Regions from separate parts of the Bradyrhizobium sp. UFLA05-109 genome, predicted to be linked through region 2. Evidence: predicted binding sites of a transcription regulator. Region 2 holds the regulator's gene; each other region holds the start of a gene.
The links. The regulator LexA, encoded in region 2, represses DNA repair genes until DNA is damaged. The targets are predictions, from matches to a motif close to TGTTCNNNNTGTGTTCNG.
Positions count from the first base shown of each region.

Region 1: Q3C01_RS11205 (single-stranded DNA-binding protein) is a predicted target of LexA. The motif match lies at 1,268-1,285, and genes of this name have one in related genera.
Region 3: Q3C01_RS30985 (ATP-dependent Clp protease adaptor ClpS) is a predicted target of LexA. The motif match lies at 1,338-1,355, and genes of this name have one in related genera.

Region 1 covers NZ_JBBIAR010000012.1:92,838-96,114, reverse strand. Annotated here, with positions in the region: gene Q3C01_RS11210 (outer membrane protein) at 225-995, opposite strand; gene Q3C01_RS11205 (single-stranded DNA-binding protein) at 1,442-1,933, shown strand; gene Q3C01_RS11200 (DUF2306 domain-containing protein) at 2,185-2,583, shown strand; gene gyrA (DNA gyrase subunit A) at 2,752-3,277, shown strand, end outside.
Region 2 covers NZ_JBBIAR010000028.1:4,222-7,498, reverse strand. Annotated here, with positions in the region: gene Q3C01_RS21160 (hypothetical protein) at 1-357, opposite strand, end outside; gene Q3C01_RS21155 (hypothetical protein) at 572-778, opposite strand; gene lexA (transcriptional repressor LexA) at 947-1,645, opposite strand; gene Q3C01_RS21145 (molybdopterin molybdotransferase MoeA) at 1,821-3,032, opposite strand; gene Q3C01_RS21140 (hypothetical protein) at 3,260-3,277, shown strand, end outside.
Region 3 covers NZ_JBBIAR010000051.1:33,835-37,111, reverse strand. Annotated here, with positions in the region: gene Q3C01_RS30990 (DHA2 family efflux MFS transporter permease subunit) at 1-1,283, shown strand, start outside; gene Q3C01_RS30985 (ATP-dependent Clp protease adaptor ClpS) at 1,388-3,112, shown strand; gene Q3C01_RS30980 (host attachment protein) at 3,266-3,277, opposite strand, start outside.

The sequences.
Region 1 (3,277 bases), on a different contig from region 2:
CCCAGTTTCTGTTTTTGCCTTCCGTGCGCGGAAGGGCAGCGGACGCTCAGGTCCAGCTGATGTCGTGCTTACAACAGTGAAGCTGCGAATTGTGTGTCCGGGATGCCACACTAGGCCCAAAACAGGTTAGTATAACTGACCTATTCGCGCGACAGTTGTACCCCGCGCAGCAAAAAAGGCCGGCGCAAGGCCGGCCTTTTCGACAGGAAGAGGTTTGGCGAAGATCAGTACTTCGCGATCAGCGGGCCACCCCAACGGTAGTTCAGGCGGACGAGGCCCATATCGACGTCCTGGCCGATTCGGTCGCTGCCGAATGACACGCCGCCGGGCGCCGTGAAGCCAATGGTGCGGTGGCCCAGGAAGATGTGGTCGTATTCGACACCAACCGACCAGTTCGGCGCAAAGCCAAATTCCAGGCCGGCGCCCACCGTGCCACCCCAACGGGTCTCGTTGGCCGAGGCCAGCTGCGCGCCGCTCGGTATGTCGAAGACGTCATACTTGTCGCCGACAACTGCACCGCCGCCCTTCACGTAGAACAGCACGTTGTTCCAGGCGTAGCCGATTTGGCCGGTGATCAGGCCGAATGCGTCGATGCGCGAACGGTTGCGGTCGGTCGGGAAGACGGAGCTGGTGTTATCGCCCCGGAAGTCGGCCCAGTTGCCCTGGCCTTCGAAGCCGAACACCCACTGGCCGGTCTGCCAGCGGTAGCCGATCTGACCACCGACCGTGCCGCCGGTTGCATTGTGGCAGCCTTCACCCACGAGACTGCCGGGAACGCCAGTCACGAAGCCGGTGCTGTCGACGAAGTCCCAGCATTTGTGGGACGAACCGCCGCCGCCGTTGATGCCGATGTAGAAGCCGCTCCAGTCGTAAATTGCGGCGATCGCCGGGGGCGGAGCCTTCACGTATGGGCGTGCCGCGAGATCCGCTGCGCTCGCCGGAGCCGACAGGCTCAGCGCAACCGCACCAACAACCCCCACCACAATCTTCTTCATTTCTGTCTCTCCGGCTGTGCCGCTTCCTTCGTTCCCGAAGCGGTCAATCAGGCGCGACGCCCAATGAATTGATGTTGCGGCGAGCCTAGTCTGATTTGGGGGTAGAGTCCGTCTCCAAAAAGCAACAGTCGCGCGTGAAGTGAGCGGTTCCTAAGTTAATGAATGTTAAGTCGTATTCCTGTGCGCGGGAACCCAAAAAAGTTCCATGCGGTTCCGATAATTTGCAAGGTGTGCAACCTGATGTTGCCGCCGTATTCCGTCACCGCTTGCGCAAGAACAAAGCTGGAACATTGGCGAAGCCGGTGCTATATGTGGGGATAACCTGCGGGACCGCGGGCTCGACGATACGCGCGAGCGTATAGGGTCCCTCAGCAAGCGGCAGCGAGCGGTTTTGGCACGGCTCCGGCCTTTTCGAACAATTTCGCAGTTTGGAGTGGAGAGCGGCGATGGCGGGAAGCATCAACAAGGTCATTCTGGTCGGCAACCTCGGCAAGGATCCGGAAATCCGCCGCACCCAGGACGGGCGGGCGATCGCCAATCTGAGCGTCGCGACGTCGGAGACCTGGCGCGACAAGGCAACCGGCGAGCGCAAGGAAAAGACCGAGTGGCACCGCGTCGTGATCTTCAACGAGGGGCTCGCGAAGGTCGCGGAGCAGTACCTGAAGAAGGGCGCCAAAGTTTACGTCGAAGGCGCGCTGCAGACCCGCAAATGGACCGACCAGAGCGGCGCCGAAAAATACTCGACCGAGGTTGTGCTCCAGGGCTTCAACTCCAACCTCACGATGCTCGACGGCCGTGGTGGCGGGGGAGGCGGCAGCTTCGGCGAGGAGCCGGGCGGCGACTTCGGCTCCTCTGGCCCCGTGAGCAGCGCGCCGCGCCGCGCGGTCGCCGCCGGCGGTGGCCGCAACAGCGACATGGACGACGACATCCCGTTCTGAGCGGACTTGCCGTTCTAAGCGGACTTACCGTTCTAAGGGGACTTGCCGTTCTAAGGGACTGGTTCGGCGCCTTCGCACAAAGGGTCAGTATCTCTTACCAATTTGCTGATCAGGCTGGTGTTTACTGGCCGGGTTGATGTTGTGCCTGAGGATTTGGTGTTCGCGCAATGTGAATGGTATTCACTTGATGTTAATGCTATTTACATTGCTTGCGCCGGCCTCCCAGGCGCCATCGCCAGGACGCCTCAGTCATGACCCTCGCCCCGCTGCTTGACGCCGCTCCAGCCATTCCGCTCCACGCCTTTGCGGCGATGACCGCCTTCGTGCTCGGCGTCGTACAGTTCGCGGCTCCCAAGGGCACGCTGCCGCACCGGACCGTCGGCTGGATCTGGGTGGCGCTGATGGCTATCGTGGCAGCGTCATCGTTCTGGATCCACCAGATCCGGCTGGTAGGGCCGTTCAGTCCGATTCATCTGCTGTCGATCTTCACGCTCGTGATGCTGCCGCTCGCGGTATGGCGGGCGCATACCCATCGTGTCGCCGATCACCGGCGCATCATGATCTTCATGTTCATCGGCGCGCTGGTGGTCGCGGGGCTGTTCACGCTGCTGCCGGGACGCATCATGCATCACGTGATTTTCGGCTCGTAAAACAGGGTTCCATAGGGCCCTTTCCGGGTACTCCCGGCGATACTTCGCGGAAGCCGTAAGTCGTTGGAAAAATAAGCGGAAAAAGCGCCTCCCGGGAGTGCGCGAGGGTGGTTATCAGACCCTCGATGCGCTATATGATTCCCGGACAGAAATTCACCGGATTCCCCCTTGGCTGACGACGACAACGACACGCCCGGCGACAAGCCGGAGCATCCTTCGGATATTCGCCCGATCTCGATCCTCGACGAGATGAAGAAGTCGTACCTCGATTACGCCATGAGCGTGATCGTGGCGCGCGCGCTGCCCGATGCGCGCGACGGCTTGAAGCCGGTGCACCGGCGCATCCTCTTCTCGATGAACGAGGAGGGCTATACACCCGACAAGAAGCACAAGAAGTCCGCCGGCATCGTCGGCGACGTCATGGGCCAATACCACCCGCATGGCGACCAGGCGATCTATGACGCGCTGGTGCGCATGGCGCAGCCCTTCTCGATGCGCGAACTGCTCGTGGACGGGCAGGGCAATTTCGGCTCGGTCGACGGCGATCCGCCGGCTGCGATGCGCTACACCGAGTCGCGCCTGACCAAGATCGCGCTCAAACTGCTCGAGGACATCGAGAGCGAGACGGTCGACTTCCAGGACAATTATGACGGCTCGACCAAGGAGCCGGTGGTCCTGCCGGCGCGGTTCCCGA
Region 2 (3,277 bases):
CTGCGTTACCGGCAATTGCAGAACCGTGGCACGCTGTCCCTCGACGAGTTGCGTCACCAGTACGTAGTTGCCGTCGGGGAATTCGATCGCATCATGATGACGATCGGGAATGTGCGGATCGACCTTACCGAACTTGCCGACGCGGGAATTGACGGTGCGCGTCCAGATCCAGCGATTGTCGTAGCGGACGTTGTCGGCGAAGGCGAGCTCGGTGCCGGGCAGGAGGCAGACGGCAACCGAGAGATCACGCTCCGACGCAAATCCACGCGTCGAGGTGCCGCGGAAGGTTGTCGTGACGATCGTCTCGCCGACTTGAGCGGGGCGGGTCGCAACGGCATGTAGGCTGTAGTCACACATCGGAGTGCTCCTCATGCGAGATAGCAGGTCCGCGCCCCCCCGGAGGCGCAGGCCTCTATCAGAGTTGGAAGCCTTGGAGTGTATCGCTTTTGTGGGCAAATCTGCGGCCCGTCTGCGCGTCGCCCGATCACATTATCTTTCCCGGCACACCAGGAACAAAGCCTCGCGCCGCCAGTCTATCTTGGTTCACGCCATTCACTTACGCGAGCTTCCATCAGCGGCCGGCAGGAGCGGAGTACCCCGAATAGGGCCATCTCACCTGCGCCGCAGGTGCGATCGCATTGTTGGACTTGCGGAATGGCGCGCTGGTTGCCGCGTGCTCTGCCTTGCGGGCGCCATGCTGGTGTTGCGCTGCATCGCTCGCGGATGCCGATTCCGCGATCAAGGCTGCCGAGATCGCGCTCAAAATCATCTGCCGCATGGGTTTTGTCCTCTGCATCGTGCACAGCGCATTCGCGCCTGCCATGCTCGAGGATTAGCTTCGCGCAGGTGTGGGGATAATCACAATGGAAGCGAAAACACCATTTTGCCGGAGCGGACAATCCGTCCGCCCGCATCGTTGCGCAATAACCGGCAATCTGGCGGGCAATCAGTACTTCCGGTACAGCCCGATCAGCTTGCCCTGAATCTTCACCCGGTTCGGCGGCAGGATGCGCACCTCATAGGCGGTGTTGGCGGGCTCCAACGCGATTGACGCGCCGCGACGGCGGAAGCGCTTGAGCGTCGCTTCCTCATCGTCGATCAGCGCCACCACGATGTCGCCGGTGTCGGCGGTCTCGTTGCGCTGGATCAGCGCCATGTCGCCATCCAGGATGCCGGCGTCGACCATCGAATCGCCGCGCACTTCGAGCGCGTAGTGCTCGCCCGAGCCGAGCATGTCCGGAGGCACGCTGATGGTGTGGCTGCGGGTCTGCAATGCCTCGATCGGCGTGCCGGCTGCGATCCGTCCCATCACGGGCACGGCGACGGGGCGATCGCCGTCGTCGACGGGAGCGCTTACGCCCCGCACCTTGCCGAGATTGCCTTCGATGACGCTCGGCGTGAAGCCGCGGCGGCCGGCGCCCGCGGCCTGAAGCTCGGGCAGCTTGATGACCTCAATGGCGCGCGCGCGGTTGGGCAGGCGACGGATGAAGCCGCGCTCTTCCAGCGCAGTGATCAGCCGGTGGATGCCCGACTTCGAGCGAAGATCGAGCGCGTCCTTCATCTCATCGAAGGAGGGCGGCACGCCGCTTTCCTTGAGGCGCTCACTGATGAACCGCAGAAGCTCGTATTGTTTGCGCGTTAACATCTCGACCAAATCCCCCGGTTGATGTCGTTCGATTCCGAGACGCCAGATTCAGCAGAAGCCGCTAGATGCTCGAAACAAATCATGAACGGACACTATATGTTCGATATGTGTTCCGCAACCACTTAATTTTGGGTGAACGCAGCGAAGTTCGCGCTACACGTGAATCAGATCGCCCTCACAAGGGCAGCCGCAACACCTCGCAAGGCGTGCCTGCTTCAGCCTTCGGTGCGAACGGCGCGCGCACGAGAAGTGCCTGTGCCATAGCGAGATTCGCAAGCAGTGAGGAGTCCTGGTGGTTGACGGGAACGGCCACGAGCGTGCCGTCCTCGCGCTCCTCGAGCCGGGCGCGCAGATAATCCTCACGGACGTCGTTGGGCCCGACGTCGCGCCCGAGCACGGCGCGCTCGCGGCGGTGATGAACGCGAGAGCGGCCAGCAAGCGCGCGAATCAACGGCACCATGAACAGGAAGCCGCAGACATAGGACGAGACCGGATTGCCGGGCAGGCCGATCACCCGCATCGCGCCGAGACGGCCGTGCATCATCGGCTTGCCCGGCCGCATCGCGATCTTCCAGAACGCCATCTCGAAACCTTCGGCCTGAAGCGCCGGCCTCACCAGGTCGTGGTCGCCGACCGAGGCCCCGCCGGTCGTGATCAGGATGTCGGCGCCGCTCTCGCGGGCGCGGCGGATGCCGGCGCTGGTCGCCGCAACGGTATCGGCGGCAATGCCGAGATCGACCGTTTCGGCGCCCTCGGCCCGCGCCAGCGCGTGCAGGGCATAGCCGTTGGAAAAGACGATCTGGCCCGCGCCCGGCGTTGAGCCCGGCATCACGAGTTCGTCGCCGGTCGCGAGAATCGCGATCCTGGGCCGGCGACGGACGGCTAGCTGCGGATGGTTCATGCCGGCGGCGAGTGATAGGTCGCGTTCGGTGAGCCTTGCTCCTTCTCGCAGGAGCACGTCGCCTTCGCGGAAATCGACGCCGGCGGGACGGATGTGCCTTCCAACGATCGCGGCCTCCTTGACCGTGACGCGCCTGCCGTCAGCGACTGTGTCCTCCTGGATTACCACCGCGTCCGCGCCATCGGGCACTACGCCGCCCGTGAAGATCCGTACTGCCTGACCCGCACCGACCGTTCCCGCAAACGGTCGTCCTGCTGCGACCTCGCCGATCACGGTGAGCTCTGTGCCCACCTCTGCCGCATCGGCAGCGCGCACCGCATAGCCATCCATCGCCGACATCGCCTGCGGCGGCTGCGTGCGCCGCGCCGCGACGTCGCGCGCCAGCACGCGATGGTAGGCCGCATCGAGCGCAACCATCTCGTCCGCGACAGGCTCGACGCCCGCGAGCACCGCATCGAGCGCGTCGGAAACCGGCATCAGGGCCACGGGCTGAACTCCTGCTGGGCAAATCGTAAGGACAGGTCGCGTTGCGTTCTAGCCGAGTGCGGGCGTCGAGGCAAAAGGCGCGAACGCGAAGGTGGAGATGAAATTGTCTTTCCAGCAGCAGGACGGCAGGATGCCCTTTGGGACAATATCGCCTCGTTCCGCTTCCGGCTCAGAATTGCTGCGCGCCCGCACGCAAGGCGCGTCGGGAGACGTCCGGGAGAACCCTGATGGCAGAGACTTCAAAG
Region 3 (3,277 bases), on a different contig from region 2:
TCTCGGTCGCCTGTGCTTTCACCCACGACCTGCCCTCGATGATCGCGATGCGCGGCTTGCAGGGCTTTTTCGGCGGCGTCCTGATCCCGATGGCGTTCACGCTGGTCTTCACCAAGCTGCCGAAGGGCCAGCAGCCGATCGGGCTCGCGATGTTCTCGCTCGCGGTGACCTTTGCGCCCGCGATCGGCCCGACCATCGGCGGCTATCTCACTGAGAATTACGGCTGGCAGACGATCTTCTTCGTCAACGTCGTGCCGACCGCGGTCATGGTCACGACGCTGTTCTTCGCGCTGGAGCGGCAGCCGCTTCAGCTAGGCCTGCTGCGCGAAGGCGACTGGTTCGGCATCGCCACCATGGCGGTCGGCCTGGCCTCGCTCCAGGCCGTGCTCGAGGAAGGCAACAAGGACGACTGGTTCGGCTCGCCCTTCATCGTGCGGCTTGCCATTGTCGCGGCCGTCAGCCTCGCACTGTTCATCTACAATGAGCTGGTCGTGGAAAAGCCACTGTTGCGCCTGCGGCTATTGACGCAATGGAATTTCGGCATCGGCACGATCGCCTCGGTCTTCCTCGGCTTCGCCCTGTTCGGCTCGGTCTACCTGCTGCCCGCCTATCTCGGCCAGGTGCAAGGCTACAATGCCGAGCAGATCGGCAACGTGCTGGCCTGGACCGGCCTGCCGCAGCTTCTCCTGATCCCCCTGGTGCCGAAGCTGATGCAGCGCTTCGACGCCCGCTATATCGCGACCGTCGGCCTGCTATTGTTCGCCACGAGCTCCTTCATGAACATCATGATGTCGCTCGATTATGCGGGCGATCAGTTCCTCGCGCCCAACGTCGTGCGCGCGGTCGGTCAGGCACTGACGCTGGCGCCGCTCTCAGCGCTCAGCCTCGGTAGCGTCGCACCGCAGGATGCGGCCGCCGCCTCCGGTATCTCCAACATGATGCGCAATCTCGGCGGCGCGATCGGCACCGCCGTGCTCGCGACCATCGTTACCAAGCGCGAGCAATTTCATTCCAACATCATCGGCCAATCCGTGACGCTCGGCCGCGAGGAGGTCCGCAGCCGCATCGCGCAGCTCACGAACTATTTCGTCGCCCATGGCGTGCCGGATCCCAACGCCGCGCACGAGCAGGCCGTCATCGCGCTCGGCAAGCTGGTGAAGCGCCAGGCGCTGGTAATGGGCTTTTCCGACACCTTTGCCGTGATCGGCGTGATGCTGGTGCTGGCCGCGCTGGCCGTGCTGCTGACGCGGAGCGTGAAGGCGGCGGGCGGCCCGGCGCACTAAGCCTCGACCACTTATTTTTGAGCGGCCGTCACGCTTGACGGCCGTCTTTTTTTGTGTTCTTCCTTTGTTCCATTCAAGTACAGGTTGTATCAGGAGTTCATTTCATGATGAGTGATATGCACGGCGATGGCGGGCCGGCCCAGCTCGTGATTCATGATGACGAAGATACGCCAGACGAATTCGTGATCGAATTGCTGCGGCGGGTTTTCGGTAAGTCCGAGCGCGAGGCGGTCGCGCTGATCACCAGGATCGAGCAGGAGGAAAAGGCCGGTTGCGGTCCCTACCCGCGGTCCGTCGCCGACGCACTGCTCAAATCCGCGCTGCAGCACATTCAATTTGCAGGTCACGGCCTGCGGATCACACTCGAACCGGTCAAGACGACCTGCGAGCTTTGCGGCAAGCCCGAGGCGCAGACCGACGTGCGACTCGGGGGCCGGACGATCTGGCTGTGCAGCGACTGCATGCGTGCCGCAGGTAACTCCGGCGAGGAGCCGAAGGAAGAGGAGTTCGAATATGCCTGCGAGGTTCTGGACCGGCATTTTGCCGGCGTTCCACGCAGCAAGCTCGTGACCACGGTTCGCCAGTTTCCGGGACACATGCGCGCAGACGTCCAGGCGGGCATCGACCGCCTGTTCGCTTCCGCCGTCCGGCTGTTCGGCATCAATGACGAGCAACGCTACGAAACGCTGTCGATTGCGCGGCTTCTGCGCGAAGGCCGCAATGCGCAGGCGATCGCACCGCTCCAGTATTTCGATGTCGATATTGGCGAGAAGAACCCCGCCAAGTGCCTCGACAACGGGCTGTGGCTGTGCGCGCAGGGTGATCTCCGCTACGCCGTGCTGCTCTGTGCGCATCGCGAGTTCAGCCGCGAGTCCGGAATCCGGATCGAACTCGCCGTGCCCTCTGGCGCCGCGGGCGCGGCCCTCGTCCAGCGATGCTTCGGCGAGCTGGAGCAGGCTGTGCAGACCGCGCGCACCTATCGCGGCAAGATTCTCTCGCTCGACGCCGACCGAGATTATCGCGGCCTCTCGCGCGGCATCACCGTACACCGCCTGCCGCCGGTCGCACGCGACGAGGTGATCCTGCCGGAGCAGACCTTGCGGCTGCTCGATCGCAACGTCCTGAGATTCGTCGGGACCCGCGATCAATTGCGCAGGCTCGGTCAGTCGACGCGCAAGGGCATTTTGCTGTACGGCCCGCCAGGCACCGGCAAGACGCACACGATCCGGTATCTCGCGGCGCATTTGCCCGGGCATACGACCCTGATCATCACCGCCGAGCAAATGGGCCTTCTCGGCGCCTATATGAGCCTGGCGCGGCTGCTTCAGCCCTCGATGGTGGTGATCGAGGATGTCGATCTCATCGCCCGCGACCGCGATGACATGGGGCCATGCGAGGAGCCCCTTCTGAACAGGCTGCTCAACGAGATGGACGGGCTGAAGGAGGACGCAGACATCCTCTTCGTCCTGACCACCAACCGGCCGGAGGACCTCGAAGATGCGCTCGCCGGCCGGCCCGACCGCATCGACCAGGCCATCGAAGTGCCTCTCCCCAACGAGATCGGCCGCAGCAAGCTGGTACGGCTCTACGGCAAGGGGCTGCCGCTCGATGACGCCATCGTCGCCGAAGCGGCGCGGCGCAGTGAGGGCACGAGTTGCGCCTTCATCAAGGAATTGATGCGGCGGCTGGCACAGGCGAGCCTGGCCCGCGACGGCGGCAGTTCCGTCATCTCCGCCGACATCAATGAGGCGCTCGACGACATGCTGTTCTCCGGCGGCCGCCTCAATGCGCAGCTGCTCGGCGGCGCACAGGCGATGGCGGCGGGATGATCACCGTTCTCGCCGCTGGAGCATGATCCGGAAAAGTGTGAAGCGGTTTTCCCTCGCGACAAACGCGGAACGCGTTTGCGCGGAGATCATGCTCAAACAAGCACCTAAAGCGCGATGACGATTCATTCCAATCTCATCGCGCTTTGGAGTGCTCTAGTACTCCGC